Linked DNA regions of Marinobacterium aestuarii. Each later gene encodes a partner of the first gene's protein in a complex. Links are inferred from orthologs where the notes say so. Each region holds a gene or a part of one and is shown in the gene's direction. Other genes may lie near its edges. The genes, in order: sdhA and A8C75_RS17390.

Evidence for each region.
Region 2: the proteins of sdhA (region 1) and A8C75_RS17390 are in contact, whole or in part, in a crystal structure (PDB 6C12), measured with the Escherichia coli proteins. The link is inferred for Marinobacterium aestuarii from one-to-one orthologs.

Annotation. Positions count from the first base shown.
Region 1 is NZ_CP015839.1:1,677,499-1,693,017, forward strand. Bases 551-3,410 are described here. They hold sdhA (succinate dehydrogenase flavoprotein subunit), read left to right. Parts: upstream 551-1,024; coding sequence 1,025-2,797; downstream 2,798-3,410. Other genes in these bases: sdhC (succinate dehydrogenase, cytochrome b556 subunit), read left to right, coding at 551-680; sdhD (succinate dehydrogenase, hydrophobic membrane anchor protein), read left to right, coding at 674-1,021; A8C75_RS07505 (succinate dehydrogenase iron-sulfur subunit), read left to right, coding at 2,810-3,410. Also shown: more of sdhC, read left to right, coding at 303-550; more of A8C75_RS07505, read left to right, coding at 3,411-3,514; A8C75_RS07510 (2-oxoglutarate dehydrogenase E1 component), read left to right, coding at 3,849-6,680; odhB (2-oxoglutarate dehydrogenase complex dihydrolipoyllysine-residue succinyltransferase), read left to right, coding at 6,732-7,943; lpdA (dihydrolipoyl dehydrogenase), read left to right, coding at 7,985-9,424; sucC (ADP-forming succinate--CoA ligase subunit beta), read left to right, coding at 9,568-10,734; sucD (succinate--CoA ligase subunit alpha), read left to right, coding at 10,734-11,615; A8C75_RS07535 (LON peptidase substrate-binding domain-containing protein), read left to right, coding at 11,807-12,385; A8C75_RS07540 (hypothetical protein), read right to left, coding at 12,788-14,188; A8C75_RS07545 (group II truncated hemoglobin), read right to left, coding at 14,181-14,597; A8C75_RS07550 (DUF3301 domain-containing protein), read right to left, coding at 14,694-15,011; A8C75_RS07555 (protein adenylyltransferase SelO), read left to right, coding at 15,203-15,519. UniProt on the Escherichia coli protein: Two distinct, membrane-bound, FAD-containing enzymes are responsible for the catalysis of fumarate and succinate interconversion; the fumarate reductase is used in anaerobic growth, and the succinate dehydrogenase is used in aerobic growth.
Region 2 is NZ_CP015839.1:3,986,074-4,001,448, reverse strand. The notes cover bases 4,661-7,376. They hold A8C75_RS17390 (FAD assembly factor SdhE), read left to right. Parts: upstream 4,661-5,749; coding sequence 5,750-6,004; downstream 6,005-7,376. Other genes in these bases: nadB (L-aspartate oxidase), read right to left, coding at 6,400-7,376; A8C75_RS17385 (protein YgfX), read left to right, coding at 5,988-6,431. In the rest of the region: more of nadB, read right to left, coding at 7,377-8,010; RNA polymerase sigma factor RpoE, read left to right, coding at 8,270-8,857; A8C75_RS17370 (MucB/RseB C-terminal domain-containing protein), read left to right, coding at 8,904-9,752; A8C75_RS17365 (SoxR reducing system RseC family protein), read left to right, coding at 9,753-10,187; A8C75_RS17360 (DegQ family serine endoprotease), read left to right, coding at 10,212-11,609; lepA (translation elongation factor 4), read left to right, coding at 11,807-13,606; lepB (signal peptidase I), read left to right, coding at 13,616-14,428; A8C75_RS17345 (DUF4845 domain-containing protein), read left to right, coding at 14,461-14,844; rnc (ribonuclease III), read left to right, coding at 14,841-15,375. UniProt on the Escherichia coli protein: An FAD assembly protein, which accelerates covalent attachment of the cofactor into other proteins.

The DNA of each region.
Region 1 (15,519 bases):
TCAATTGGCTGAAGGGGTCTTATCTTCGCAGTGCAGCAAAAATCGGATAAAGCGGTAGCGAGAGAGCTTGCGCCTATAGGCCATTAGTTGTAGATGCAGGCAGTATGGGTGTTGGCGGGCATTTGGCGCGCTTAGGCGGGTCGCTGTTTCATTGTAATCTGTGGGGGGAATGCTTATACTCTCGCACCGAAGTTGCGGCGCCAACGGTGGTTTTCGCGGCTTCGACGACAGGGGTATTTACTCTCTGAGCACTTCCTAGCAACCCTGTTCTGCAATAGAACAGCCAAGTGTGAACTAGAGCCGTGACCAAAAAAAGACCTGTAAACCTAGATCTGCGAACTATTAAACAGCCCCTTCCGGCGATCTCTTCAATTTTGCATCGCATTACGGGTGTCGCGTTGTTCTTTGGCGCCATCTTTATGTTGTATGCATTGGGATTGTCACTGGAATCCGAGGCTGGATTCAACGAAGCAGTTGTCATGTTTGAAGACAGCTTCTTTGCAAAACTGATAGCGTGGGGATTGCTGTCAGCACTGGTATACCACTGCCTGGCGGGCGTTAAGCATCTGGTGATGGACGCTGGCTATTTTGAAGAACTGGAAAGCGGTCAGCTGGCAGCGAAGGCAACTCTGATTGCCGGTGCTGTGTCGATCCTTTTGGTGGGGGTGTGGGTATGGTAACCAGTATCACGAGTTTTGGCCGCAGCGGCCTGTATGACTGGATGGTGCAGCGGGTAACCGCCGTCGTTCTGGTTGCCTATGCCGTGTTCATGATTTTCTATCTCGCGTTTGGTGATGAGCTGACGTTTGAGCAGTGGAAAGGATTGTTCGACGGTACTGCAATGCGCATTTTTACCCTGCTGGCTCTGTTTTCCATGGCAGCCCATGCCTGGATCGGGCTCTGGTCAGTGTCGACCGACTACATCAAGCCGACTGGCGCGCGTTTTCTGTTCCAGTCCGTCTGTGGTCTGCTGACCTTCATATATGTCGTGTGGGGCATTCAGATTCTGTGGGGTATCTAAGCGATGACTAAGCTGCGTACGCTAACTTTCGACGCAATTGTAGTCGGTGGCGGTGGTGCGGGTATGCGTGCAGCACTGCAGCTGGCCCAGTCCGGTTTGAATACGGCCTGTGTCACCAAGGTGTTCCCGACCCGCTCGCACACGGTATCCGCCCAGGGCGGCATTACCTGTGCAATCGCCAGTGCCGATCCGAACGACGACTGGCGCTGGCACATGTACGATACCGTCAAGGGCTCCGATTACATCGGTGACCAGGATGCGATCGAGTACATGTGTTCTGTCGGTCCCCAGGCGGTGTTTGAGCTGGACCACATGGGGCTGCCGTTCTCCCGTACGGAAATCGGCCGTATCTATCAGCGTCCTTTCGGCGGTCAGTCGAAGAACTTCGGTGAAGGTGGTCAGGCTGCACGTACCTGTGCCGCGGCTGACCGTACCGGTCACGCGCTGCTGCACACGCTGTATCAGGGCAACCTGAAAGCGGGCACCGTGTTCCTGAATGAATGGTACGCCGTTGATCTGGTGAAAAATGCCGAAGGCGCTGTAGTCGGCTGTATCGCCATCTGCATCGAAACCGGCGAAACCGTTTACATCAAGGCCAAGGCCACTGTTCTGGCTACCGGCGGTGCGGGTCGCATCTATGCGTCCACCACCAATGCCCTGATCAATACCGGTGACGGTATGGGCATGGCGCTGCGCGCAGGCGTGCCGGCCCAGGATATGGAAATGTGGCAGTTCCATCCAACCGGCATCGCCGGTGCCGGTGTGCTTGTGACAGAAGGTTGCCGCGGTGAAGGTGGCTACCTGGTCAACAAGGACGGCGAGCGCTTCATGGAGCGTTATGCGCCCAATGCCAAGGACCTTGCAGGCCGTGATGTTGTTGCCCGTTCCATGATTCTGGAGCTGCTCGACGGTCGTGGCTGTGGCCCGGACGGCGATCACGTCTTCCTGAAACTGGATCACCTGGGTGAGGAAGTGCTGCACTCCCGTCTGCCCGGTATCTGTGAGCTGGCCAAGACCTTTGCGGCCGTGGATCCGGTGAAAGAGCCAATCCCGGTTGTTCCGACCTGCCATTACATGATGGGTGGCGTTCCCACCAACATCGGCGGTCAGGCGATCGGTATGGATGCTGAGGGCAATGACTGCATCATCGACGGACTCTTTGCCTGTGGCGAAGTGGCCTGCGTATCGGTACACGGTGCTAACCGTCTGGGCGGCAACTCGCTGCTGGATCTGGTGGTATTCGGTCGTGCAGCCGGTATTCAAATCGAGAAGCAGCTGCAGGAAGGCTATGAATGCCTGGATGCGACTGATGCTGATATAGAAGCGGCCATGTCGCGTCTGAATCGCCTCAATAACAGCACCGGCGGCGAAAGCGTGGCTGAGGTTCGCAAGGACCTGCAGAGCACCATGCAGCTGTACTTCGGCGTGTTCCGCGATGGCGGCAGCATGCAGAAAGGTCTGGAGTTGCTCAAGGGTCTGCGCGAACGCGTTGGCAATCTCAATCTGGAAGACAAGTCCGGCGCCTTCAATACCGCGCGTATCGAAGCTCTGGAGCTTGAAAACCTGATGGAAGTGGCTGAAGCGACTGCCATTGCTGCCGAGGTCCGCAAGGAATCCCGCGGTGCGCATGCGCGTAACGACTTCACTGAGCGTGATGACGAGAACTGGCTGTGTCACTCCCTGTTCCATCCGGTCGACAAGCGCATCACCAAACGTGCGGTGAACTTTGCGCCCAAGACCATGGAAGCTTTTCCGCCGAAAATCAGAACGTACTAAGGGGCTGTTACGATGCTGGTAAGTGTATATCGCTACAATCCTGAGACTGACGATGCGCCTTACATGCAGGATATCCATATCGATATCCCCGGTGGCAAGGACATCATGGTGCTGGATCTGCTTCAGCTTCTGAAGGACAAGGACCCGTCCATGGCCTACCGTCGCTCCTGCCGTGAAGGCGTGTGCGGCTCAGATGGCATGAACATGAACGGCAAGAATGGTCTGGCCTGCATCACGCCGCTGTCTGCGGTGGTGGAAAAGGACAAACTGGTTCTGCGCCCGCTGCCGGGTCTGCCGGTTGTGCGTGACCTGGTGGTCGACATGGGTCAGTTCTACAAGCAGTACGAGAAGATCAAGCCGTTCCTGATCAATGATACGCCGGCACCGGCGATCGAACGTCTGCAGTCGCCGGAAGAGCGCGCTGAGCTGGACGGTTTGTACGAGTGTATTCTCTGTGCATGCTGCTCCACTGCCTGTCCGTCCTTCTGGTGGAATCCGGACAAGTTTGTCGGACCTTCCGGTCTGTTGCAGGCTTACCGCTTCCTGGCGGACAGCCGTGATACGGCAACCCGGGAGCGTCTGGCGGAGCTTGATGATCCGTTCAGCGTCTTCCGCTGCCATGGCATCATGAACTGTGTCAGCGTTTGTCCCAAGGGGCTCAACCCCACCAAGGCAATCGGCAAGATCCGGAATATGTTGCTACAACAGGCGACCTGATCCGATGAAAGAAAGCGGCACCGGTGGTGCCGCTTTTTTTTGTGTGTATAAAAATGGTCGCTGGCGGTGAGTTCGAGCAGTCGGAAAAAGGTCGGTCGGCTACAGCATAGAAATATGCATCGGTTGATTAAGTTTTTTTGTCGAATGCCACGCGGCTTTGATGTGTAAAGCCTGTTACAAAAGGCGTACAATACTGCCCCGCGTTTATGCGCTTTTTTGATAGGCGTGAGGCGACACAAAACGGTAACAAAAAGGTGGCATCCAGCGGATGTTACGGAAGGAAATGGTGCAACCTTTCGTGCTGGTGTACTCCTTGAGCCAGGGTGATCAAAGAATGCAAGATGGCGTAATGGAGCTGTTATGGAAGAATGCCCACCTATATGGTGGCAACCTTTCATACGTCGAACAACTTTACGAAACCTACCTTATGGATCCAAACGCCGTTCCCCAGGAATGGCGCGAAGAGTTTGACCGACTACCCAAGGTCGGCGAGCACATCTCTCAGGATGTGCCTCACTCACCGATCCGTGAACACTTCCTCTACCTCTCCAAAAACCAGGGTCAGTCCCGTCCGGTTGAAGTCAGCAGCGTCTCGTCCGAGCATGAAAAGAAGCAGGTGCGTGTCCTGCGGATGATCAATGCTTATCGCGTGCGTGGACATCAGGCTGCGGACATAGATCCGCTTGATCTGCACAAGCGTGAGCCGGTGCCGGATTTGGACCTGCGTTTCCACGAGCTGAGCGAAGCGGACTATGACACTGTGTTTCAGCTGGGTTCACTCTTCTTCGGCACCGAAGAAGCACCGCTGAAACAGATTGTCGAGGATCTGAAACGCACGTACTGCACCACTGTTGGTGCCGAGTACATGCACATTGTTGATACCCAGGAAAAACGCTGGCTGCAGCAGCGCATTGAGCCTGTGCGCAGCCATCCGGCGCTGGAAGTGCCGGAGCGCAAGCATATTCTTGAGCGCCTGACGGCGGCCGAGGGTCTGGAAAAGTACCTCGGTGCCCGCTACGCCGGCGCCAAGCGCTTTGGCGTGGAAGGCGGCGAAGCGCTGATTCCACTGATGGACCAGCTGGTGCAGCGCGCAGGTCGTGCAGGCGCCAAGGAAGTCATTATCGGAATGGCGCACCGCGGTCGTTTGAACGTGCTGGTGAACATTTTTGGCAAGAACCCCGCCGAACTGTTCGGCGAGTTCGAAGGCAAGAAAGTGATCACCACCTCAGGTGACGTCAAATACCACCAGGGCTTCTCCTCCAACGTCATGACCCCGGGCGGCGAAGTCCACCTGGCCATGGCATTCAACCCGTCGCATCTGGAGATCGTGTCTCCGGTGGTCGAAGGGTCGGTGCGTGCACGTCAGGATCGTCGTCAAGACTCTATCGGTAGCACTGTTGTGCCGGTGTCGATCCACGGTGATGCGGCGTTTGCCGGTCAGGGGGTGGTCATGGAGACATTCCAGATGTCCCAGACCCGCGCCTACAAGACCGGCGGCACCATTCACATCGTGATCAACAACCAGGTCGGTTTTACCACATCGCGCAAGGAAGACGCGCGTTCGAGCGAGTACTGCACCGATGTGGCGAAAATGGTCCAGGCGCCGATTTTCCACGTCAACGGCGATGATCCCGAAGCCGTCAGCTTTGTAACCCAGGTTGCCCTGGACTACCGCAACGAGTTCAAAAAGGACGTCGTTATTGACCTGGTGTGCTACCGCCGCCGCGGTCACAACGAAGCGGATGAGCCGTCTGGCACCCAGCCGCTGATGTACGCCAAGATCAAGGCCCAGAAAACCACCCGCGAACTCTATGCCCAGCGCCTGCTGGAAGCCGGTGTCATCGACGCCGACGAAAGCAAGGCGATGGAGCAGGAATACCGTCGCGCGCTGGAAAATGGTGATCATGTTGCCAAGGCGCTGGTGCTTGAGCCCAATACCGAGCTGTTTGTCGACTGGCGTCCGTACCTGGGCCATGAGTGGTCCTTCGAGTGCGACACCAGCGTTAACATGAAGCTGCTGCAGGAGCTGGCCAACAAGGTCTGCGAAACGCCGGAAGGCTTTGTGGTACAGCGTCAGGTGCAGAAGATCTATGAAGATCGCAAGCGCATGGCGGCGGGCGCAATGGCTCTCAACTGGGGCTTCGCCGAGACCATGGCCTATGCCACGCTGCTGGCGGAAGGCTACCCGATCCGCCTGACCGGTCAGGACGTGGGTCGAGGCACCTTCTCCCATCGCCATGCCGTGCTGCATAACCAGAAAGATGCCAGTTGCTACGTGCCGCTGAAAAATCTGGCGGAAGATCAGCCGAACATGACCATTCTGGATTCCTACCTGTCGGAAGAGGCGGTGCTGGCGTTCGAGTATGGTTATGCCACGACTATCCCCAACGCGCTGGTGATCTGGGAAGCTCAGTTTGGTGACTTCGCCAACGGTGCCCAGGTGGTGATCGACCAGTTCATCACCAGTGGCGAGCAGAAGTGGGGCCGTCTCTGCGGTCTGACCATGCTGCTGCCCCACGGCTTCGAAGGCCAGGGTCCGGAGCATTCCTCTGCCCGTCTGGAGCGCTTCCTGCAAATGTGTGCCGAGCACAACATTCAGGTCTGCACCCCGACGACGCCGGCACAGATTTTCCATCTGCTGCGTCGCCAGGTGGCACGTCCGCTGCGCAAGCCGCTGATTGTCATGTCGCCCAAGAGCCTGTTGCGTCACAAACAGGCGACATCGACGCTGGAAGATCTGGCCGAAGGCACCTTCCTGCCGGTGATCGGCGAAGTGGATCAGCAGGATGCCGCCAAGGTGAAGCGCCTGGTGCTCTGCGGTGGCAAGGTCTACTACGACCTGTACAACCGCCGCGCTGAACAGGGTCTGACCGATGTGGCCATCGTGCGCATTGAGCAGCTGTACCCGTTCCCGGAGGCTGCGCTGGCCGAGGCAATTGCCGGTTACACCAACCTGGAATCTGTCGTCTGGTGTCAGGAAGAGCCGATGAACCAGGGCGCCTGGTATTGCAGTCAGCACCACATGCGCAATGTGTTGCAGCGTCACAATCCGGCACTGCACCTGGGTGGTGTCGGACGTCCGCATGCGGCAGCGCCTGCGGTGGGCCATATATCGGTGCATATCGAGCAGCAAGACGCGCTGGTCAACGAAGCACTCAACGGTTAATGACAGGTCGTATCGCGGGATACGACCTTGCGGAGCACACAAGGAAACAACATGTCCATCGAAATCAAAGCCCCGACTTTTCCGGAATCCGTCGCAGACGGCACAGTAACGACCTGGCACAAGCAGCCTGGCGAAGCCTGTGCGGCCGATGAGCTGATTGTCGATATCGAAACCGACAAGGTTGTACTGGAAGTGGTTGCACCGGCTGACGGTGTCATCAAGGCAATCCTCAAGGGTGAAGGCGAAACCGTCCTCAGCGATGAAGTGATTGCTCAGTTTGAAGCCGGCGCTGCCGGTACCAGCGCTGATGCAGCACCTGCTGCTGACGCCGCCGCAGGCGACGCCGACAAGGTTGGCCCGGCTGCACGCAAGCTGATCGACGAAAACAACCTGAATGCCAGCCAGATTGCCGGAACGGGCAAAGGCGGCGGCATCACCAAGGAAGATGTACAGAACTTCATCAAGTCCGGTGCCAAGGCGCCCGCGGCGGCGGCTCCTGCAGCGCCTCAGGCGGCCAAGGCTGCACCTGCACCTGTCGCCGTCAGCGTTGCTGCCGGTGAGCGGGTTGAGAAGCGCGTACCCATGACGCGTCTGCGTGCCACCATCGCCAAGCGCCTGGTGGAAGCACAGCAGAGCGCGGCCATGCTGACGACCTACAACGAAGTCAACATGAAGCCGGTGATGGAGCTGCGCAAGCAGTACAAGGATCTGTTCGAAAAAGTACACGGCGGCACGCGCCTGGGCTTCATGTCCTTCTTCGTCAAGGCGGCTACCGAAGCGCTGAAACGCTTCCCGGCGGTCAATGCCTCCATCGACGGCAATGACATGGTCTACCACGGTTACCAGGATATCGGCGTCGCCGTGTCCACCGAGCGTGGTCTGATGGTGCCTGTATTGCGTGATACCGACAGCATGAGCCTGGCCGACGTCGAGTCCACCATTGCTGATTTCGGCAAGCGCGGCCGTGACGGCAAACTGGGTCTGAACGACATGCAGGGCGGCACCTTCACCATCACCAACGGTGGTGTCTTCGGATCCCTTATGTCCACCCCGATCCTGAACCCGCCGCAGACTGCGATCCTCGGCATGCACAAGATCCAGGAACGCCCGATGGCGGTCAACGGTCAGGTTGTTATCCTGCCGATGATGTATCTGGCGCTGTCATATGATCACCGTATGATCGATGGCAAAGAGGCTGTCCAGTTCCTGGTCACTCTCAAGGATCTGCTGGAAGACCCGGCCCGCATGCTGCTGGACGTTTAAGCAGCCTACCGTACTTCTAGAGCATTTAAGGATAGGAAGAAATGTCTGATAAATTTGACGTAATTGTTATTGGTGCGGGTCCTGGCGGCTATGTGGCGGCGATTCGTGCGGCTCAGCTGGGTCTGAAAACAGCTTGTGTCGAGAAGTGGATTGATGGCAAGGGCGCTCCGGTTCTTGGCGGCACCTGCCTGAACGTGGGTTGCATCCCGTCCAAGGCGCTGCTGGAATCGACGCACAAGTACCACGAAGTGAAGGACAACGCAGCTGTTCACGGTATCAACGTCAGCGACGTGCAGATGGACGTTAAACAGATGGTCGCCCGCAAGGACACCATCGTTAAAAACCTCACCGGTGGCATCGCCGGCCTGTTCAAGGCCAACGGCGTAACCCTGCTGGCAGGTGCTGGCAAGCTGCTGGCGGGCAAGCAGGTTGAAGTCACTGCAAAGGATGGTACTGTCAGCGTTCATGCAGCTGAAAACGTGATCCTGGCGTCCGGTTCCGTGCCGGTGAACATTCCGCCGGCGCCTCTGACCGACGGTCTGATCCTGGACAACGAAGGCGCGCTTAACATCGATGAAACGCCGAAACGCCTGGGCGTTATCGGTGCCGGTGTTATCGGTCTGGAAATGGGGTCTGTATGGGCTCGCCTGGGTTCGGAAGTCACAGTGCTGGAAGCCATGGACAGCTTCCTGGCGCTGGCCGATCAGGACGTTGCCAAGGAAGCCGCCAAGCTGCTCAAGAAGCAGAAGCTGGATATCCGTCTGGGCGCCCGCGTAACCGGCACCGAGATTCTGGATGGCAAGGAAGTGAAGGTGAAATTCACCGACGCTGAAGGCGACAAGGAAATGATCGTCGACAAGCTGATCGTGGCGGTTGGCCGTCGCCCGCTGACGCAGAACCTGCTGGCAGGTGACAGCGGCGTTGAGCTGGATGAACGCGGCTTCATCAAGGTTGACGAGCAGTGCCGTACCGAGATGCCGGGCGTATTCGCCATTGGTGACTCGGTACGCGGCCCGATGCTGGCGCACAAGGCGTCTGAAGAAGGCATCATGGTTGCCGACATCGTGGCGGGCCACAAGGCGCAGGTGAACTACGATGTGGTTCCCAACATCATTTACACCCACCCGGAACTGGCCTGGGTTGGCAAGACCGAGCAGGAACTGAAAGCGGCCGGCGTGAAATACAAAACCGGCAAGTTCCCGTTCGCGGCGTCCGGCCGTGCCATGGCATCCAACGACACCGACGGTTTCGTCAAGATCATCTCTGACGAAGTCACCGATCGCGTGCTGGGTGTGCACATGGTCGGCGGTATCGCGTCCGAGCTGATCGCGCAGGGCGTCATCGCGATGGAGTTCTGCTCCACTACCGAAGACCTGCAGTTGACCATGTTCGCGCATCCGACTGTCAGCGAAGCGGTACATGAAGCAGCGCTGGCGGTGGATAACCACGCGATCCATATCGCCAACCGCAAAAAGAGATAAGCCGGTAAAACGGGCTTATGAATGGCCGGATACAAATCCGGCCATTCCTATTAGACGCTTGTCGTATAAACGAGTGAGCACGAATACTGTATGCTCGCCTGGCGGGCTTAGTATTCATAATTGACCAGACAACGGACAAGAGCATGAACCTTCACGAGTACCAAGGTAAACAGCTGTTTGCCACCTATGGTCTGCCGGTTTCCAAGGGATACGCGGTAGATACTCCGGAAGACGCAGCGGCTGCGGCGAAGAAAATTGGCGGCAGCCAGTGGGTTGTCAAGGCGCAGGTACATGCCGGTGGCCGAGGCAAGGCCGGTGGCGTCAAGCTGATCACTTCTCCGGAAGAAGCTAGCGCATTCGCTGAAAAATGGCTGGGCAAAAACCTGGTGACCTACCAGACAGATGCCAACGGTCAGCCGGTTTCCAAGATTCTGGTTGAAACCTGCACCGATATCGCTCAGGAACTGTACCTGGGTGCGGTGGTAGACCGTTCTTCACGTCGTATCGTGTTCATGGCCTCCACCGAAGGTGGTGTCGAGATCGAGAAAGTTGCAGAAGAGACTCCGGAAAAGATTCTCAAGGCAACCATCGACCCAATGACCGGTGCGCAGCCCTACCAGGGCCGCGACCTGGCATTCAAACTGGGCCTCAAGGGCGACCAGATCAAGCAGTTCGTAAGCATCTTTATGGGTCTTGCGAAAATGTTTGAAGAAAAGGACCTGGCGCTGCTGGAAATCAACCCGCTGGTCATCACCGATGCCGGTAACCTGCACTGCCTGGACGCCAAAATCGTTCTGGACGGCAATGCACTCTACCGTCACAAGGATCTGCAGGAAATGCACGATCCGTCCCAGGATGATGCCCGTGAAGCCCGTGCGGCCGAGTGGGACCTGAACTACGTGGCACTGGATGGCAACATCGGCTGCATGGTTAACGGCGCAGGCCTGGCCATGGGCACCATGGACATCGTCAAGCTGCATGGCGGCAAGCCGGCCAACTTCCTTGACGTTGGCGGCGGTGCCACCAAGGAACGTGTTACCGAAGCGTTCAAGATCATCCTGTCCGACGACAATGTTAAAGCGGTATTCGTCAACATCTTTGGCGGCATCGTGCGTTGTGACCTGATTGCCGACGGTATCATCGGTGCGGTTAAGGAAGTGGGCGTGAACGTGCCCGTCGTTGTTCGTCTTGAAGGCAACAATGCGGAACTCGGTGCACAGCGTCTGGCTGAATCCGGACTGGATATCATTGCAGCAACCAGCCTGACCGACGGTGCTCAGCAGGCGGTTAAAGCAGCGGAGGGTAAATAATGTCGATTTTGATCAACAAGGACACCAAGGTCATCTGCCAGGGTTTCACCGGTGGCCAGGGTACCTTCCACTCCGAACAGGCGATTGCATACGGCACCCAAATGGTCGGTGGTGTTACACCGGGCAAGGGCGGTACCGAGCACCTGGGCCTGCCGGTGTTCAACACCGTACAGGAAGCCGTTGACGCGACTGGCGCTGATGCCTCCGTGATCTACGTGCCGGCTGCATTCTGCAAGGATTCCATCCTTGAAGCCGCCAATTCAGGCATCAAGCTGATCGTCTGCATCACCGAGCACATCCCGGTGATCGACATGCTGCAGTGCAAGGCCAAGTGTGACGAGCTGGGCGTACGCCTGGTGGGCCCTAACTGCCCGGGCGTTATTACCCCGGGCGAATGCAAGATCGGCATCATGCCCGGTCACATTCACCTGCCGGGCAAGGTCGGTATAGTGTCGCGTTCAGGCACCCTGACCTACGAAGCGGTCAAGCAGACCACAGATGCGGGCTTTGGCCAGTCTACCTGTGTCGGCATTGGTGGCGACCCGATCCCGGGTTCCAACTTCATCGACATCCTGGAGATGTTCGAGAAGGATCCGCAGACTGAAGCCATCGTCATGATCGGTGAAATCGGCGGTTCCGCTGAAGAAGAAGCCGCAGCCTACATCAAGGCCAACGTGACCAAGCCGGTTGTGTCCTACATCGCAGGTGTTACAGCTCCGGCTGGCAAGCGCATGGGTCACGCCGGTGCGATCATCTCCGGTGGCAAGGGTACTGCGGATGAGAAATTCGCCGCCCTGGAAGACGCTGGCGTCAAGACTGTTCGCTCCCTGGCCGATATCGGCAAGGCGCTTGCCGAACTGACTGGCTGGGAAATGAAGTAAAAATCGCCTGATTTCAGACGATTAAAAAAGGCAGCTTCGGCTGCCTTTTTTTGTGCCTGCTTGCTGAAGACGGAGTAATTGACGGCAAGAAAACTGAGCCAGGCAGGCGGGCCTCGGTTGCTTCAGCTGAACAAGATTGAACGGCTGGGGTCCAGAGTTCGTATACTCAGACCAAAGTGCCTGGAGGACTGATGGATATATTGCCGCTGTTTCCGCTGCCGGTCGTGTTGTACCCCGGCTCACGCCTGCCGTTGCAGATCTTTGAGCCGCGCTATTTAACGATGGTCTCCGAATCCTTTCGCCGTCAGAGCGGGTTTGTCATTGTCCAGACCCGCAGCGATCAGGCGGTCGCACGGGGCCAGGCGCCATTCCATGCTGTGGGGGTCTATGGCGAGATCATCGACTGGGATCAGTTGCCCAATGAGCGTCTGGGTATCCTGGTGCAGGGCTTGCGGCGGGTGCGCATCGGGCCTGTGCAGGCGCAACCGGACAACCTGTTGCTGGGAGAATGTGACCGGCTGGCGGTTGAGCCCGCCGCGCCGGTGCCGCCGGAGTATGCAGGCCTGCAGCAGTTATTGTGTCAGATGCTGAAGCATCCGACCTTTGCACCCCAGGCCGCGGACACCGACACCGGGGATGCGGTGACACTGGGCTATCGTCTGGCCGACTGGCTGCCGTTTTCGGCCGAGGACAAGCAGGAGCTGCTGGCCTGCGATGGCCCGGCGGCCAGGCTTAAGCTGATTCATGACGCCATCGATTGGGATCGTTAGAGCATTTTCATCTTACCCCGATCCATATCCGGCTGCCTCTAAGTAAGGAAACACTCAAAACAACCTTGATCGACAGATAAGTGTTTCGTGAAAATGCTCTAACCACCTGGCTCGTTAACAATAAAAGGGGGTCTTTCGCAGGGATCCGCAATACAGCCAACAACGGTAGCTTTTTGATAATCCCTGTTACGACCTCCTGGTCGTGTTACTTTCTTTGCACGAACAAAGAAAGTATGTCGCCGACAGGCGAAATACGGGCTCGAAAAAATCAGCGGAGCTTCCGCCTGCAAGCGCGATCTAGAGCACTTTCATCTTACCTCGACCTTATCCGGCCGCCTCGAAGTAAGGAGGCACTCAAACAAAACAACCTCGATCGACAGCTAAGTGTTTCATGAAAATGCTCTAGCTGAACAGGGCTTCGTAGCCAAAGAGCACCAGGCAGCAGAGGCCGTAAAGCCCCAGCCCAAAGCGCCAGTTCCAGCCAAAAAACCGAAAGGCGTTGATGCCAAAGCGACCCTGCATGGCCAGGTGAGTACCGGAGCAGGGTGATACGACGACGCCCAGGGACCAGCTCATCAGGATACTGAGGCCCAGCAGGTTGGGGTCTGTTACAACGGGCATCAGCATGCCCGCGAGACTGCTGACGGTAATCACCGGATGTATGCCGAAAATGGCTGCCAGCGCGCTGAGGCCGACCAGGCCTGCGGCCTCTGCCGCCCCGAAGTGCTGCAGCGACAGCTCTATGCCGCTGTAATGCACCAGCGCCGAGATGCCGGCCATGAGTACACCCGCTGCCAGGAACAGCAGCAACTCGCCATGCATGCCGGGCACTGCCTGTTCGATATGCTGGCGATAGCGCCGGGCACCTTGGTGGCGGCTCTGGTACAGCAAGAGCAGCAGCGGCAGGGACAGGCCGCAGATCGTAATCAGGCTTAAAATGCCCAGCCAGGGCAGCAACTGGTGCCCGGCCATCACCAGCAATACCAGTACCAGCGGGATGCGCAGCGCCTCGGGCTGAATGGGATAACCGGCAAAGTCGGGGCTCTCCTTGCGTCTTGCCAGGCAGTAACCGGCCAGCAGCAGGGCGGGCAGGGCAACGCTCAGGCCGCCAAGGCTCATGGGCAGCAGGCTGGACCCCGGTGCCAGGGTGAGGGCTATGCCCATGGCGACAAAAAAGGGTGACCAGAGGGCGGCGAGGCTAAAGCCGCGGGACAGTGCTATCGCCTGGAGGGGTTGCAGCGGGTGTGCGCTGTGTAGCCGGTCGCCGATGATGGTGAGGGCGGAAAAATTGATCGCTGCACCGAACAGGTGCGTCCCCAGTAGCGTCTTCCACAGCGCCGCCCGGCCACGGGGCAGGCTGACAGGGTTTGTTGAGTCGGTATGACCGGTGTTGCCTGTTGAATTGCCTGCGGCAGCAGGAACGGCAACCAGACGCAAAAAGCCTACCGCAACCAGCATGGCGATCAGTACCTGGCTGTTGGCCAGCGCCTGGGCGCCGTAGATAAGCAGTTCGCCCTGATAGGCCGCCTGCAGCAAACCGGCAGCGCCGACGCTTAACATCAGCAGCACCTGGATTCGCTGCAGCCCGCCGAGGCGGCGGAACAGCAACAGGCCGGCGGCCCAGGCCAGAGCGCCCGGAACCTGGGGCGGTACAAGTCCGCTGAGAGCGCCTGCAATAGAGCTCAGTGCGGCGGCGAACAGTAGCCAGCCTGTTAATGCACCGCGCTGAATACCGGTTTTGGGTTGGCGGGCATGGGGTTCAGTCGCGCTCCGGGAGCTGGCCTGTGTGGCAGGTTCAGTCACGGGTGCGGCAGCGTTCGGCCGGTACGCTCAGCGCCTGCAGCAGGTACTGCTTGAAGCCCTCGGGCCAGGGTTGCTGTTGCAGCGCTTTTTGCATGCACAGCAACCAGGCATCGCGCCTCAGGCTGCCGATGCGCAGCTGGGCATGGGCGGCGGGAATGCTGATAGGCCCGTATTTTTCGCGGTAGAGCTTGGGGCCGCCGAGCCAGCCGCTGAGAAAGCAGCTCAGCTTGTCTCGTGATTCGCTCAGGTCCTGGCGGTGCATGGCGCGGATGTCGGCGGCGTCTGCCAGGCTATCCATCTGGTCGTAAAAGGCATCAACCAGGCGGCGAATGCCGTCAATGCCGCCGGCGGCCTGGTAGGAGGTGTCGCCGTCACCGTATTGTGGTCGGCCGGGTTCGGAAATCTGCATGCTGTGGTTGCCCGTCTGACAGGGGTAGTGAAAGCGTCGTGTGACACAGGCCGTGCCTGCGGCTTGTCGTATTGTACGGCGGCGGGCAGCAGCGAATCAAAACCGGTGTGCGTCCAGCTCGATGGACTCTATCTGCTGTCCCAGGGTGACCACGCGGCCGCGGTAGCGGTTCTCGCCCGTGGCGGTGAATTCGAACTGATAACTGCGCCAGAAACGCAGACTGCCGCGCAGGTCGCGCTTGAGCCAGATGGCCCGCAGGCCCACGCTGTCATCAAGCAGCTGCACATCCAGCTCTTCACAGCGCTTGCGGGTCGCACGCAGCGCGGTTTCCCGCACCTTCTGCCCCTGCCACCAGTGCAGGCAGACAAAGCTGACGAGGCTGAGCCAGAACAGGTCCTGTAGCTCGATATTCATAGGGCATTATCCATTGGCAGGTTTACGCGAGTACGCGCTTCAGGGTGCTGATAATAGTTGATAGAAATGCTAGGGTATAGGGGCCGCGGCGGCACCGCGGACCTGCAGACTCTTCTGCCGAAGGCGACAGAGCGTCCCGACAGAAACTGCTGAGTTACTCCCAGTCCCTGAAAGCTGCAATGAGACCCACCATGAGCGTGCTGCGAACCCTGGAAAACCTTAATTTTGACAACAGTTTTGCACGGCTGCCGGAGCGATTCTACCAGATCACCGAGCCGCAGCCGCTTCAGGGCGCGCACCTGATCAGTTTCAATACCGAAGTGGCGACCCTGCTGGACCTTGATCCCTGCCAGGTCACGCCCGAGGCGCTGGCGAATTACTTTGGCGGTCACGCGCCTTTGCCGGGCTCGGAATCCCTGGCCATGAAGTACACCGGGCACCAGTTTGGCGTCTATAACCCGGATCTGGGTGATGGTCGCGGTCTGCTGCTGGGCGAAGTGCTCAACCA
Region 2 (15,375 bases), 2.3 Mb from region 1 along the record:
TACGCCCTAAGGGGGAAAGGAGGGGATCTATTTATAGACCTTTCGCTATCAGATGAGCCTGCGTAGGATTAGCTAGTTGGTAGGGTAAAGGCCTACCAAGGCGACGATCCTTAGCTGGTCTGAGAGGATGACCAGCCACACTGGGACTGAGACACGGCCCAGACTCCTACGGGAGGCAGCAGTGGGGAATATTGGACAATGGGGGCAACCCTGATCCAGCCATGCCGCGTGTGTGAAGAAGGCCTTCGGGTTGTAAAGCACTTTCAGTGGTGAGGAAAGGGTAGCGGCTAATAACCGTTACCTGTGACGTTAGCCACAGAAGAAGCACCGGCTAATTCCGTGCCAGCAGCCGCGGTAATACGGAAGGTGCGAGCGTTAATCGGAATAACTGGGCGTAAAGCGCGCGTAGGTGGTTGAGTCAGTCAGATGTGAAAGCCCCGGGCTTAACCTGGGAACTGCACCTGATACTGCTTAACTAGAGTACGGTAGAGGGCAGTGGAATTTCCTGTGTAGCGGTGAAATGCGTAGATATAGGAAGGAACACCAGTGGCGAAGGCGACTGCCTGGATTGATACTGACACTGAGGTGCGAAAGCGTGGGTAGCAAACAGGATTAGATACCCTGGTAGTCCACGCCGTAAACGATGTCGACTAGCCGTTGGGAGACTTGCTCTCTTAGTGGCGCAGCTAACGCAATAAGTCGACCGCCTGGGGAGTACGGCCGCAAGGTTAAAACTCAAATGAATTGACGGGGGCCCGCACAAGCGGTGGAGCATGTGGTTTAATTCGACGCAACGCGAAGAACCTTACCTACTCTTGACATCCAGAGAACTCGCTAGAGATAGCTTGGTGCCTTCGGGAGCTCTGAGACAGGTGCTGCATGGCTGTCGTCAGCTCGTGTTGTGAAATGTTGGGTTAAGTCCCGTAACGAGCGCAACCCTTGTCCTTATTTGCCAGCACGTAATGGTGGGAACTCTAAGGAGACTGCCGGTGACAAACCGGAGGAAGGTGGGGACGACGTCAAGTCATCATGGCCCTTACGAGTAGGGCTACACACGTGCTACAATGGCCGGTACAGAGGGCTGCAAACCCGCGAGGGGGAGCCAATCTCACAAAACCGGTCGTAGTCCGGATCGCAGTCTGCAACTCGACTGCGTGAAGTCGGAATCGCTAGTAATCGTGGATCAGAATGCCACGGTGAATACGTTCCCGGGCCTTGTACACACCGCCCGTCACACCATGGGAGTGGGTTGCACCAGAAGTAGCTAGTCTAACCTTCGGGAGGACGGTTACCACGGTGTGGTCCATGACTGGGGTGAAGTCGTAACAAGGTAGCCGTAGGGGAACCTGCGGCTGGATCACCTCCTTAAACGACATGGCTTGTTCTGGCATAGCGTCCACACGAATTATCTGATCAAACGTTAAAGAGAGCGAAATATTCGCGGGGATAACCTGTGGATAAAAGAGCTTGTAGCCGCAAGGCTAAGAGCTTGACGATGTAGGCTTGTAGCTCAGCTGGTTAGAGCGCACCCCTGATAAGGGTGAGGTCGGTGGTTCAAGTCCACTCAGGCCTACCAATTTTACAGGTTTGAAAATTGATGTAGATCGATGGATTAGAGCGCACCCCACTCTTTATGATAAAGAATGGGTGATGTCGGTACTTCAAATCCACTCAGGCCTACCAAATTTCCGGCAGGAAAGTTGTAGTAGCTCAGCTGGTTAGAGCGCACCCCACTCCCCATGATAGAGAATGGGTGAGGTCGGTGGTTCAAGTTCACTCAGGCCTACCAGTTTTCCGCAATATTGCGAAAACTTGGTGATCTGTACGGTGGTCAAGTCCGCCAAAAGCCAGTGGCCTAGTCTTCTGGTGTATACCCGGTTCCGGGGCTATAGCTCAGCTGGGAGAGCGCCTGCTTTGCACGCAGGAGGTCTGCGGTTCGATCCCGCATAGCTCCACCATTTAAAAGAAAGCTGTAAGTCATAAGTTGCACACCGATCACGGTTTGAAGCTTATCGCTTAAAGCTGTCAGCTCGAAGCTTATCGCTTCAAGCTTGCTTTATCGCTCTTTAACAATATGGATTCGAATTAATTCGAGATATGTCTTGTACTGTAGTACAAGCGCCAATGGCGAAAAATCTTATCGAACTCTCGTCCTTACCAGACGCCTTCGGGTTATATGGTCAAGTGACGAAGCGTGCACGGTGGATGCCTTGGCAGTCAGAGGCGACGAAAGACGTGGTAGCCTGCGAAAAGCTTCGGGGAGGTGGCAAACAACCTTTGATCCGGAGATGTCTGAATGGGGAAACCCACCCAGTTTACTGGGTATCTTTTAGCTGAATACATAGGCTTTAAGAGGCGAACTCGGGGAACTGAAACATCTAAGTACCCGAAGGAAAAGAAATCAATTGAGATTCCCTTAGTAGCGGCGAGCGAACGGGGATTAGCCCTTAAGTTGGTTTGGTGTTAGCAGAAGGCGCTGGAAAGTGCCGCCGTAGTGGGTGATAGCCCCGTATGCGAAAACGCCTTATCAATGAAAACGAGTAGGACGGGACACGTGTTATCCTGTCTGAACATGGGGGGACCATCCTCCAAGGCTAAATACTCCTGACTGACCGATAGTGAACCAGTACCGTGAGGGAAAGGCGAAAAGAACCCCTGTGAGGGGAGTGAAATAGACCCTGAAACCGTGTACGTACAAGCAGTGGGAGCGGTTCTTGAGACCGTGACTGCGTACCTTTTGTATAATGGGTCAGCGACTTAATTTCAGTAGCAAGGTTAACCGTCTAGGGGAGCCGTAGGGAAACCGAGTCTTAATAGGGCGTTTAGTTGCTGGGATTAGACCCGAAACCGGGCGATCTATCCATGGGCAGGTTGAAGGTTGAGTAACATCAACTGGAGGACCGAACCGACTACCGTTGAAAAGTTAGCGGATGACCTGTGGATCGGAGTGAAAGGCTAATCAAGCCCGGAGATAGCTGGTTCTCCTCGAAAGCTATTTAGGTAGCGCCTCATGTCTCACCACCGGGGGTAGAGCACTGTTTCGGCTAGGGGGTCATCCCGACTTACCAACCCGATGCAAACTCCGAATACCGGTGAGTGCAATCATGGGAGACACACGGCGGGTGCTAACGTCCGTCGTGAAAAGGGCAACAACCCAGACCACCAGCTAAGGTCCCAAAGTTATCACTAAGTGGGAAACGATGTGGGAAGGCTCAGACAGCTAGGAGGTTGGCTTAGAAGCAGCCACCCTTTAAAGAAAGCGTAATAGCTCACTAGTCGAGTCGGCCTGCGCGGAAGATATAACGGGGCTAAGTGATACACCGAAGCTGTGGATGCCATTTATGGCATGGTAGAGGAGCGTTCTGTAAGCCGTTGAAGGGAAAGCTGTGAGGCATCCTGGAGGTATCAGAAGTGCGAATGCTGACATGAGTAACGATAATGGGGGTGAAAAACCTCCACGCCGGAAGACCAAGGTTTCCTATCCAACGCTATTCGAGGTAGGGTGAGTCGGCCCCTAAGGCGAGGCAGAAATGCGTAGTCGATGGGAAGCAGGTTAATATTCCTGCACCGGCGGTAACTGCGATGAGGGGACGGAGAAGGCTAGGCGAGCGCAGCGTTGGTTGTCTGCGTTTAAGGATGTAGGTTGGGGGATTAGGCAAATCCGGTCCCCCTTAAGACTGAGATCTGATGACGAGGTTCTTAGGAACTGAAGTCGTTGATGCCACGCTTCCAGGAAAAGCCTCTAAGCTTCAGGTTACCGCTGACCGTACCCAAAACCGACACAGGTGGTCAGGTAGAGAATACCAAGGCGCTTGAGAGAACTCGGGTGAAGGAACTAGGCAAAATGGTGCCGTAACTTCGGGAGAAGGCACGCTCCTGATGGTGACCCCCTCGCGGGGTGAGCTGTTGGGAGTCGAAGATACCAGGTGGCTGCGACTGTTTATTAAAAACACAGCACTCTGCAAACACGAAAGTGGACGTATAGGGTGTGACGCCTGCCCGGTGCCGGAAGGTTAATTGATGGGGTTAGCGCAAGCGAAGCTCTTGATCGAAGCCCCGGTAAACGGCGGCCGTAACTATAACGGTCCTAAGGTAGCGAAATTCCTTGTCGGGTAAGTTCCGACCTGCACGAATGGCGTAACGATGGCCACACTGTCTCCACCCGAGACTCAGTGAAATTGAAATAGCTGTTAAGATGCAGTTTACCCGCGGCTAGACGGAAAGACCCCGTGAACCTTTACTATAGCTTCACAGTGGACTTTGACATTACTTGTGTAGGATAGCTGGGAGGCTTTGAAGCGTGGACGCCAGTCTGCGTGGAGCCAATCTTGAAATACCAGCCTGGTACTGTTGAGGTTCTAACTCTGGACCGTAATCCGGTTCGAGGACATTGTGTGGTGGGTAGTTTGACTGGGGCGGTCTCCTCCCAAAGAGTAACGGAGGAGCACGAAGGTACCCTCAGCATGGTCGGAAATCATGCATTGAGCGCAAGAGTAGAAGGGTGCTTGACTGCGACACTGACACGTGGAGCAGGTACGAAAGTAGGTTCTAGTGATCCGGTGGTTCTGCATGGAAGGGCCATCGCTCAACGGATAAAAGGTACTCCGGGGATAACAGGCTGATACCGCCCAAGAGTTCACATCGACGGCGGTGTTTGGCACCTCGATGTCGGCTCATCACATCCTGGGGCTGAAGCCGGTCCCAAGGGTATGGCTGTTCGCCATTTAAAGTGGTACGCGAGCTGGGTTTAGAACGTCGTGAGACAGTTCGGTCCCTATCTGCCGTGGGCGTTTGAGATTTGAGAAGAGTTGCTCCTAGTACGAGAGGACCGGAGTGAACGAACCTCTGGTGTTCCGGTTGTCACGCCAGTGGCATTGCCGGGTAGCTACGTTCGGACGGGATAACCGCTGAAAGCATCTAAGCGGGAAGCCCCCTTCAAGATGAGATCTCACTGGGGCCTTGAGCCCCCTAAAGGGCCGTTTAAGACTAAGACGTTGATAGGCGGGGTGTGTAAGCGCTGCGAGGCGTTGAGCTAACCCGTACTAATTGCCCGTGAGGCTTGACCATATAACGCCCAAGGCGTTTGGTTGCCTGCTCCGACTGAAAAGAACGAGCAGGCGAAAAGCACGAGAGAGACGAGATTGACGCATTGGCACGAGCTTGTGCTGCAGACAAGACATAATCGAATTAAGACACGTCGCGACAGGCCACAATCTGTCGAGGCCAGAATCCATAGTGTACAAGTTTTGCTTGGCGACAATAGAGCTGTGGAACCACCTGATCCCATCCCGAACTCAGTAGTGAAACGCGGTATCGCCGATGGTAGTGTGGGGTTTCCCCATGTGAGAGTAGGTCATCGCCAAGCATTTAATAACGGAAACCCCGGTCTCGATGAGGCCGGGGTTTTTCCGTATGGGATAATGACTGGCGATGACCCTCACATGGGGACGGTAGACAGCGCCGCTCGCGGCCGTCCTGCCATGTGATAGTAGGGTCAAAACGGGACTTGTCGAAGCGCAGCTTTGACCCGGTTTGACGACCGCAGCATACTTGTCTGCGGGACGGCTCGCCAGCGAGGCGCCAAGTATTTATTCAACGAAAACGCCTCGACCTTCGGTCGGGGCTTTTTTGTATGTGGAATTTGAAAATCCGTGATTTTCGCACAGGACATTTAAAGGCATGGGTTGCTGCCTTGTGACTTAAGTGATAAAACGCCTGCATCATTCACACTAAGAGTATTTAGAGCCCTATGTACAGTGACGAGGATATTCGACGTCTGAGATGGCAGAGTCGGCGCGGCATGCTTGAACTGGACGTTCTGCTGGTGCCTTTTGTTGACGAGGCCTTTAGTCAGTTGCCGCTGGAGGATCAGCTAAGGTTTGAAAAGCTGCTCGCCTGTGAAGACCAGGATTTGTTTGTCTGGTTTATGCAGCGTGAGGTTGCGGCCGACCCTGAGATTGCCCGGATGGTGAAGATGATTCTGGACCGTGTTCAGCCCGCTTGAAGTTACGCTCAAGCCGTCGCGCATGCTCTGGTGGCTGCAGCTATCAAGCCACCTCACACTTGTCGTGCTGCTTGCACTTTCGGTACTCCCGTCCTCTCTGATTCTGTGCCTGGCTGTTGTTGCAGGGCTGAACCTCTGGCTGAGTTACCGTCAGCGCAGGGATGCTGTACAGGCACTGCGCTGGGATGCGGACCTGCATACTGTTGCGCTCTATGAGGCGGAGCAGGGCTGGGTGACGGTCGATACGCTGGAGTCGGTGCTGGCCTGGCGCTGGCTACTGATATTGAGAGTTCATGCCGGTGGCCGACGGCGGCGGCTGGTACTCTTGCCTGACAGTGTAACTGCCGATGCCTTCAGGCGCCTGAGTGTGATCGCCAGGCTTGCGCCTTTGCAGCTCAGTGCACCTGATCAGGCCACTCGTAGTTAACCGGCGTCAGAATGGTGTCGCGTGCCTCGGGGGCAAGATCCGGATAATCGAGGGTGTAATGCAGGCCCCGGCTTTCGGTGCGCTGCATGGCTGAACGAATAATCAGGTCTGATACCAGCGCGAGATTGCGCAATTCCAGCAGATCCCGGGTGACGCGGTAGTTGCTGTAATACTCGGTGATTTCCTGCTGCAGCAGATCGACGCGGTGCTTTGCCCGCTGCAGTCGCTTGTTGGTTCTAACAATACCCACATAGTCCCACATGAAGCGACGGAGCTCTTCCCAGTTATGGGAGATGATAACGTCTTCGTCGGAGTCGGTGACCTGGGATGAGTCCCAGGCCGGTACGCTAATGCTGCTGTCCGGCGATATCGTCTGGCTGGCGGCGATGTCGGTCGCAACCGCGCTGGCGAACACCAGGCATTCAAGCAGGGAGTTGGAGGCAAGCCGGTTGGCGCCATGCAGGCCGGTGAAGGCCGTTTCGCCGATCGCATAGAGCCCGGGGATATCGCTGCGCCCGCGGATATCGGTCACGATGCCGCCACAGGTGTAGTGGGCGGCGGGCACTATGGGAATGGGCTGGCGTGTGATGTCGATACCCAGCTCCAGACACTTGGTGTAAATGGTCGGAAAGTGACCCTTGATGAAGTCGGACGGCTTGTGGGAAATGTCGAGGTAAAGGCAGTCACAGCCCAGGCGCTTCATTTCGTGGTCAATGGCTCTGGCGACGATATCGCGCGGTGCCAGTTCGCCGCGCTCATCAAAGCGCAGCATAAAGCGTTCGCCATCCGGCAGCAGCAGGTGACCGCCTTCTCCGCGCACAGCTTCGGAAATCAGAAATGACTTGGCCTGCGGGTGGTACAGGCAGGTGGGATGAAACTGATTGAACTCCATATTGGCAACCCGGGCGCCTGAGCGCCAGGCCATGGCGATACCATCTCCGGAGGCTCCGTCCGAGTTGCTGGTGTAGAGATAGGCCTTGGATGCGCCACCGGTGGCGAGTACGACCTGACCGGCCCGGAACAGCTGTACCTCGCCGGACCCGCTGTCCAGGACATAAGCGCCAACACAGCGATTGTTTGCCAGGCGGAGCTTTTCACGGGTAATAAGGTCAACCGCGATGCAGTTTTCAAACAGCGTTATATTGCTGGCAGACTGGGCCTGCTGAATCAGGGTTTCCTGTACTGCTCTGCCGGTTGCATCGGCGGCATGGATAATGCGTCTGTGGGAGTGGCCGCCCTCCTGGGTCAGGTGCAATTGGCTGTCTTCGCGGGTAAAGGGGACGCCCTGCTCAATCAGCCACTGGATGCTGCGAGTGCCCTGGGTCACCGTATATTCGACCGCCTGCTGGCGACTCAGGTCGGCGCCGGCGATCATGGTATCAGCGTAGTGGGCCTGGGTCGTATCGCCTGCATCGAGCACGGCAGCAATGCCGCCCTGGGCCAGCCAGGTAGAGCCGGAGGTCAGCTGTCCCTTGCTCAATACAGCGACGCTCAGGTGCGTGGGAAGCTGTAAAGCCAGTGTCAGGCCAGCCGCTCCGCTGCCAATGATCAAAACGTCATGGATATGTTCGCTGGTCATGCTTAACCCTGAGAGCCGTAGTGCGGGATGCCAAACAGCAATTATGCAATGCAGGGGCTGCCTGCGTGAACCTTTTGTGTCGTTTGACGGGAAATTTTTCCGATTCGGTCGGAACTAACCATTCACCCCAGGTTCATATTGTTTAGCTTGCGATACCCGGCTCTTGAGAGGTTGCAATGACGTAGTCGGCACAGCCATACTCACGTCATTAAATCCCCTGCAGTAGGGGAAGTAGTACCTTGGAACATAAGGATCTGGAGTGTCAAACGAGAGTCAGAGCGCGATTGACGGGCAGCTGGTGAAGCGTGTGCAGGCGGGTGACAGTCGAGCTTATGATCTGCTGGTAAAAAAGTACCAGCACAAGATCATTGGCCTGATTGGGCGTTATGTGTATGACCACCACGAAGCGCTGGATGTATCCCAGGAAGCTTTCATCAAGGCTTACCGTGCCTTGCCGAAATTCCGTGGTGATAGTGCCTTTTATACATGGTTGTACAGAATTGCCATTAATACGGCCAAAAATCACCTGGTTGCCAAAGGGCGCCGTCCACCGGATGTTGATGTGGCGGTGGAGGATGCACATTATTTTGGTGGAGACAGTCAGCTCAAGGATATCGAAACGCCCGAGAACAACCTTTATCGGGATGAGCTTGAAGCCATCGTTAAACGTGTGTTGGATAAATTGCCCGAAGACCTTCGGGTTGCGCTGACGTTACGCGAGTTCGATGGTTTAAGTTATGAAGATATCGCCAATGTCATGGATTGCCCGGTGGGAACGGTTCGTTCCCGTATTTTCAGGGCGCGAGAGGCGATCGATAAAGAGATAGTGCCTTTTCTGGCGGAGTGACGGAGAGCTGCCGGGAACATGACGAGAATGTGTTTGAGGGAAAACCATGAGTGATGAGTTCAACGATACCCTGTCGGCGCTTGTGGACGGTGAAGCCAATGACTTTGAAACGCGTCGGCTGCTGTCTACGCTGGATGAGAAGCCGGCGATGGGTGAAAAGTGGCGCCGTTACCACCTGACACGCTCAGCCCTCAAGGGCGAGCGCGATACGGTGATTACTGATATCAGTGCCGGTGTGATGGCGCAGATAGCCAGTGCTGATGTGGGGCCGCTGCTGGATACAGGAGAATTCGATGCCGAGCAGGAAACGGCTCCCCGCAAGATCGAAGCCGGGCGTTACTGGAAGCCGCTGATCAGCATGGCCACGGCCGCCTCCGTGACGGCAGTGGTCATTTTGGGTGTGCAGGGCTTCAATGCTGAGCCGATAAACACGGTTGCCAGCAGCCAGCCGCAATACCTGTTGCCGTCGGTGAGCAGTTCCGCCGATTTCGTGCGGGCCCGCTATGGGCACGAGAGTGGTTATGCCGCCCAGGGAGCTCCGCAGGCGGATGTGATTCGACTGTCACGCGGGCTTGAGCGCTACATCGATCAGCATCAGCATATGCTTGGCGTCAAAGAACCAGGCTGGCGAGCTCAGTGGTTGCCGGATGGCTTTACCAAGGTGCGTCATGAAGTGATGCCCGATGCTGAAGTGATGCTGTTTTCCGATGGGCGTCATTCGGTATCCGTTTGCATCGAACCGTTCGGGCGTCAGACGGTTGCCGCCGGCGCTGCGCAGTCCAAGGACATGATCGCGGTCGGAAAACGTCGCGGTGATGACTTCGTGACGGTTGTGGGTGATGTGCCGCTGATGATTGCGGATCGTATTGCCGCTTCAGTTCAGGTCAGCCAGTAAATGCTGCAGGAAGATGCTGTTGTGGTGGCTGTGGATGGCGAAGGTATCTGGGTTGAGTCCGATCGCACAGGCACCTGCCAGAGCTGCAGCGCCAGCAAGGGATGCGGCCAGCGTGTACTGGCAGAATATGCCAGCAAGCGCAGCGAACGTCTGCTGATTGATAACCCGCATGGCCTTGTGGCGCGCGTAGGTGACAGGGTCAGTGTCGGCATCGAGGAAGGCAGTTTTCTGCAAGCCTCGGTGCTGCTCTATACCCTGCCTCTTGTCCTGCTCTTTCTGGGTGGATACCTGGGATCCTTTTACGGTGTGTCCGAGTTGCCCTCGGTTATTGGCAGCTTCTTTGGTCTGGCAGCGGGTTTGTTGCTGGTCAGGGGCGCCGGGCAACGTCTGGCGCGCTCCTGTCGTTACCAGCCTGTACTGATGAATATTATCTAGTGTGCCCTCAAAAGGTCTGAATCCATGCAGTCAATGAAAGTAGTACTCAGCATTCTGTTGTGTCTGGTATGGTTGCCTGCGCATGCCGAATTGCCTGACTTCAAAAGTCTGGTGAAGGAGGCGGCGCCTGCAGTGGTCAATATCAGTACGGTACCCAAAGAGAAGACCGGCCAGGCGTCTGCGCTCAATCCGTTCGAGGGGCCTGATGCGGAGCAGATTCCTGAGATGTTCAAGCATTTCTTCAAGCAGTTGCCGGAGCTGGGCGAGCAGCCGCGTCCCGCGCCGCGCTCGCTGGGTTCCGGTTTTGTCATCAGTAAAGACGGTTACATTCTTACCAATCATCATGTGGTCAAGGGAGCTGGCAAGGTGCTGGTACGCCTCAGTGACCGGCGCGAGCTTGAAGCCCAGGTGATTGGCTCGGACGAGCGAGCGGATGTGGCGGTGCTGAAAATTGATGCGACCGGGTTGCCCTTTGTGCGTATTGGTTCGTCGGAGGCGCTGGAAGCGGGTGAGTGGGTTCTTGCCATTGGCTCGCCCTTTGGCTTTGACCATTCAGTGACCGCAGGGATCGTCAGTGCCACCGAACGTGCACTGGCCAACGAGTCCTACGTACCTTTTATCCAGACTGATGTGGCGATCAATCCGGGTAACTCCGGTGGTCCGCTGTTTAACCTCAATGGCGAGGTTGTCGGCATAAACTCACAGATTTACACCCGCTCAGGCGGTTTTATGGGGCTGTCGTTCGCTATTCCAATTGATGTTGCCATGGATGTTGCCGAACAGCTCAAGACCCAGGGTCATGTCACTCGTGGCTGGCTGGGTGTGATCATTCAGGAAGTAAGCCGAGATCTCGCTGAGTCCTTCGGTCTCGACAAGCCTGCCGGTGCCCTGATTGCAAAAGTATTGCCGGGTAGCCCCGCCGAAAAGTCAGGCTTCATGGAAGGCGATGTGATTTACCGCTTTGATGGTCGGGATATCGATTTGTCGTCGGACCTTCCGCCGCAGGTTGGTCGCATCAAGCCCGGGGAGTCCGTACCTATTGATATAGTGCGCAACGGCAAGCATGAGCGGCTGGATGTCACTATAGAGGCACTGCCTGAAAACAGCGATCAGCTTGCCGCATCCGGCCGTGCCGATGAGCTGGTGAGCAATCGCCTTGAGCTGGTTGTCGGCGAGCTGGATACCGAGCGCAAGGAAAAGTGGAATCTGCGTTCAGGCGTGGTAATACGCGCGGTTAACCCTGGCGCCGGCGCGGATGCGGGGCTCGTGGTTGAGGACGTCATTACCATGGTAAACGGAGAGGTGATCGAGAGTGTGACTCAGTTTGAACAGGCGCTGGAAAAGCTTCCAGTTGACCGGCCGGTGCCTCTGCGCATCGTGCGTCGGGGAAGCCCGATGTTTATTCCGCTCAAACTCGAGTAAATAAAGACAGGGGGCCATCCGGCCCCCTGTTTCGTTCTGGCTGTCGATTAGAGCTCTGAGCACAGAGCACTGTGCCTGTGCAGGGCACTTCCCTGGCGCGTGCATTCGATAGCCGCGCTGCGGTAAATACGGTAAACTTCGTCGCTTTGAATTATCGCCCTAACATCCAGGGTCAGCTGATCCCGAGTATCCTACACGTGAGCAATCTCGATCATATTCGCAACTTCTCCATCATCGCCCATATCGACCATGGTAAATCGACCCTGGCTGACCGCTTCATTCAGACCTGTGGTGGCCTGGCTGAGCGTGAAATGGCCGCGCAGGTTCTGGACTCAATGGACCTGGAACGTGAGCGAGGCATTACGATCAAGGCCCAGAGCGTTACGCTCAAGTACAATGCCCTGAACGGCGAGACCTATCAGCTGAACTTTATCGACACCCCCGGACACGTTGACTTCTCGTACGAAGTGTCCCGTTCCCTTGCTGCCTGTGAAGGTGCACTGTTGGTAGTAGACGCAGCTCAGGGTGTGGAAGCGCAGTCTGTGGCCAACTGTTACACCGCGCTGGAGCAGGGTCTGGAAGTGCTGCCCATCCTGAACAAGATGGACCTGCCCCAGGCCGAGCCTGAGCGTGTGCGCGAAGAGATCGAAGAAGTCATCGGTATTGATGCCAGTAATGCTGTTGCCTGCTCGGCCAAGAGTGGCATGGGCGTTGGTGATGTGCTGGAAGCCCTGATCACACATATTCCGCCGCCGGTTGGTGACCTGGACGCACCGTTGCAGGCGCTGATTATTGACTCCTGGTTCGACAAGTATCAGGGCGTGGTCTCCCTCGTGCGGGTCAAGCACGGTGTGCTGAGGCGCAAGGAAAAGGTACTGGTCAAATCCACCGGGGTGTCCTACCCGGTTGATCAGGTGGGTATTTTTACCCCCAAGCAGACACCGACAGATGCGCTCAAGGCGGGTGAAGTGGGTTATATCATCGCCGGCATCAAGGACATCCACGGCGCGCCGGTCGGCGATACCCTGACCCACGCCAAGACGCCGGATACGCCAATCTTGCCGGGATTCAAGAAGGTTCAGCCGCAGGTCTACGCCGGGCTCTTCCCGACGGATGCGGATGATTACCAGGATTTCCGTGACGCCCTCGACAAGCTGACGCTCAATGATGCCTCGCTGTTCTTTGAGCCTGAAACCTCTGATGCCCTGGGCTTCGGCTTTCGCTGCGGCTTCCTTGGCATGCTGCACATGGAGATCATTCAGGAGCGACTGGAGCGTGAGTACGACCTCGATCTGGTCACCACAGCCCCCACGGTTGTGTACGAGCTTGAGCTCAACACCGGTGAAGTCGTACACATCGACAGCCCGTCCAAACTGCCGGATCCCGGCTCAGTGCGCGAAATGCGTGAGCCCATCGTTGAAGCCAACATCCTGGTGCCGCAGGAATTCCTCGGCCAGGTTATCGGCCTCTGCGTGGAAAAACGCGGGACTCAGAAAAACATGCATTATGTCGGTCGGCAGGTGCAGGTGAAATATGAATTGCCCATGGCGGAGGTCGTACTCGACTTCTTTGACCGACTCAAGTCAGTCAGCCGTGGCTATGCATCGCTCGAGTACAACTTCATTCGCTTTGAAGCAGCCCGCCTGGTGCGCATGGATATTCTCATCAACGCCGAGAAGGTTGATGCGCTGGCGGTGATTCTGCACAAGGATAACGCCGAGTATCGTGGCCGTCAGTTGTGCGAAAAGATGAAGGAGCTGATTCCGCGGCAGATGTTCGATGTCGCGATTCAGGCGGCGCTCGGCGGCAAAATTATTGCCCGCAGTACGGTGAAGGCGCTGCGCAAGAACGTACTGGCCAAGTGCTATGGCGGCGACGTGAGCCGCAAGAAAAAACTGCTCTCCAAGCAGAAAGAAGGCAAAAAACGCATGAAGCAGGTCGGCCGGGTCGAGATTCCGCAGGATGCATTCCTTGCCGTACTGAAAGTTGACAGTTAAGGACAGACGATGAATTTCGATTTTGCTTTGGTACTTGTGGTTGCGACCTTTCTGGCCGCGATTGGCTGGTGTGTGGACAAGTTCTGGCTGGCGCCGGCGCGCAGTGCCAGGGTACAGAAAGCACAGCTGCAGCTGTCGGCGGCTCTGCCGCAGGAGACACTGATCAAGCTCAACCAGGTGCCAGGCTGGATCGATCTTTCCCGTTCGCTCTTCCCGGTGCTCTTTGTGGTGCTGGTCCTGCGCTCCTTTCTGGTTGAGCCGTTTCAGATTCCGTCGGGCTCCATGCTGCCGACGCTGAAGATTGGTGATTTCATTCTGGTGAACAAGTATCACTTCGGCCTGCGACTGCCGGTGCTGAATACCAAAGTCGTCGATTTTAATACGCCCGAGGCGGGTGATGTTGTCGTCTTTAAATACCCGAAAGACCCGTCGGTTAATTACATCAAGCGCGTCATTGGTCTGCCGGGTGATCGTATCCGCTACCAGAACAAGACCGTATTTGTGAATGGAAAGCCGCAGCCGCAGCAGCTTCTGGCCCAGCTTCCGCCCCTCAAACCACAGCAGTTGCTGCTGGCGGAGAATCTGGACGGGGTTCAGCACCAGGTCTACCATGATGTTGCCGCCAGCGGAATTGTCGGTGAGTGGGTTGTGCCACAAGGGCAGTACTTTGTCATGGGCGATAACCGCGACAACAGTAATGACAGCCGTTACTGGGGCTTCGTGCCGGACGAACTGCTGGTGGGCAAGGCTTTCGCCGTCTGGATGCACTGGGAAACCTTCTTCAGTCTTCCGTCGTTCGGCGATGTGCGTCTGATTGAGTAATCATGTAGCTGCCTGGTGAATAGGGGATTGAAATGATTAATGCTGTGAAAAGGGAACAGGGCGCGTCTTTCGTTTCCATCCTGATGGGGATGGTCGTTGTCGGCGTTTTTCTGGCGGTAGGCTTTAAGCTGTTTACACCGTACAAGGAGCACGCGACCGTTAAATCCATTATTGAAAATGTGATTAACGATCAGGATCAGGTGTCCAAGGAATTTCGTTCCATTCGGCGCACGATTTACGATCGCGCCATTATTAACCAGGTGCGGGCCGAGCTGTCGCGGGAAGATTTCCTCAAAATTGAGAATATAGACGGCAAGATCCATTTTGATCTTGTCTATGAAGAGCGGGTTCCGATGTTTTATAACGTCGATGCCGTGGTTAAATTTAACGAGCATTACGAAGTCATAAAACCTTGATCAAACCGACCGCAGATCTTAGCCGACGTCTGGGCTATAGCTTTAACGATCCATCTTTACTGGAACTGGCACTTACTCACCGCAGTTGCGGCAAACGCAATAACGAGCGGTTGGAGTTTCTCGGTGATTCCATCGTTAACTTTGTTATCGCCGATGCGCTCTTCCGGCAGTTTCCCCAGGCGCGTGAAGGTCAGCTGAGCCGCCTGCGGGCGCGCCTGGTCAAGGGCGAGACCCTGGCCGAGGTGGCCCGCGAGCTTGATCTGGGCGAGTATCTGCGCCTGGGCTCCGGCGAGCTGAAAAGCGGCGGTTTCAGGCGTGACTCGATTCTGGCCGATGCGACCGAAGCGGTGATGGGAGCCATCTATCTGGATAGCGACCTGGAAGTCTGTCGTGGCTTTATCCATCGCTGGTTCAAGGAGCGTCTGGAAGAGCTTGATCTGAACGAATCCCTCAAGGATGCCAAGACCCGGCTGCAGGAACATCTGCAGTCTCGACGTCTGGCACTGCCGGACTATGAATTGATTGCAGTCG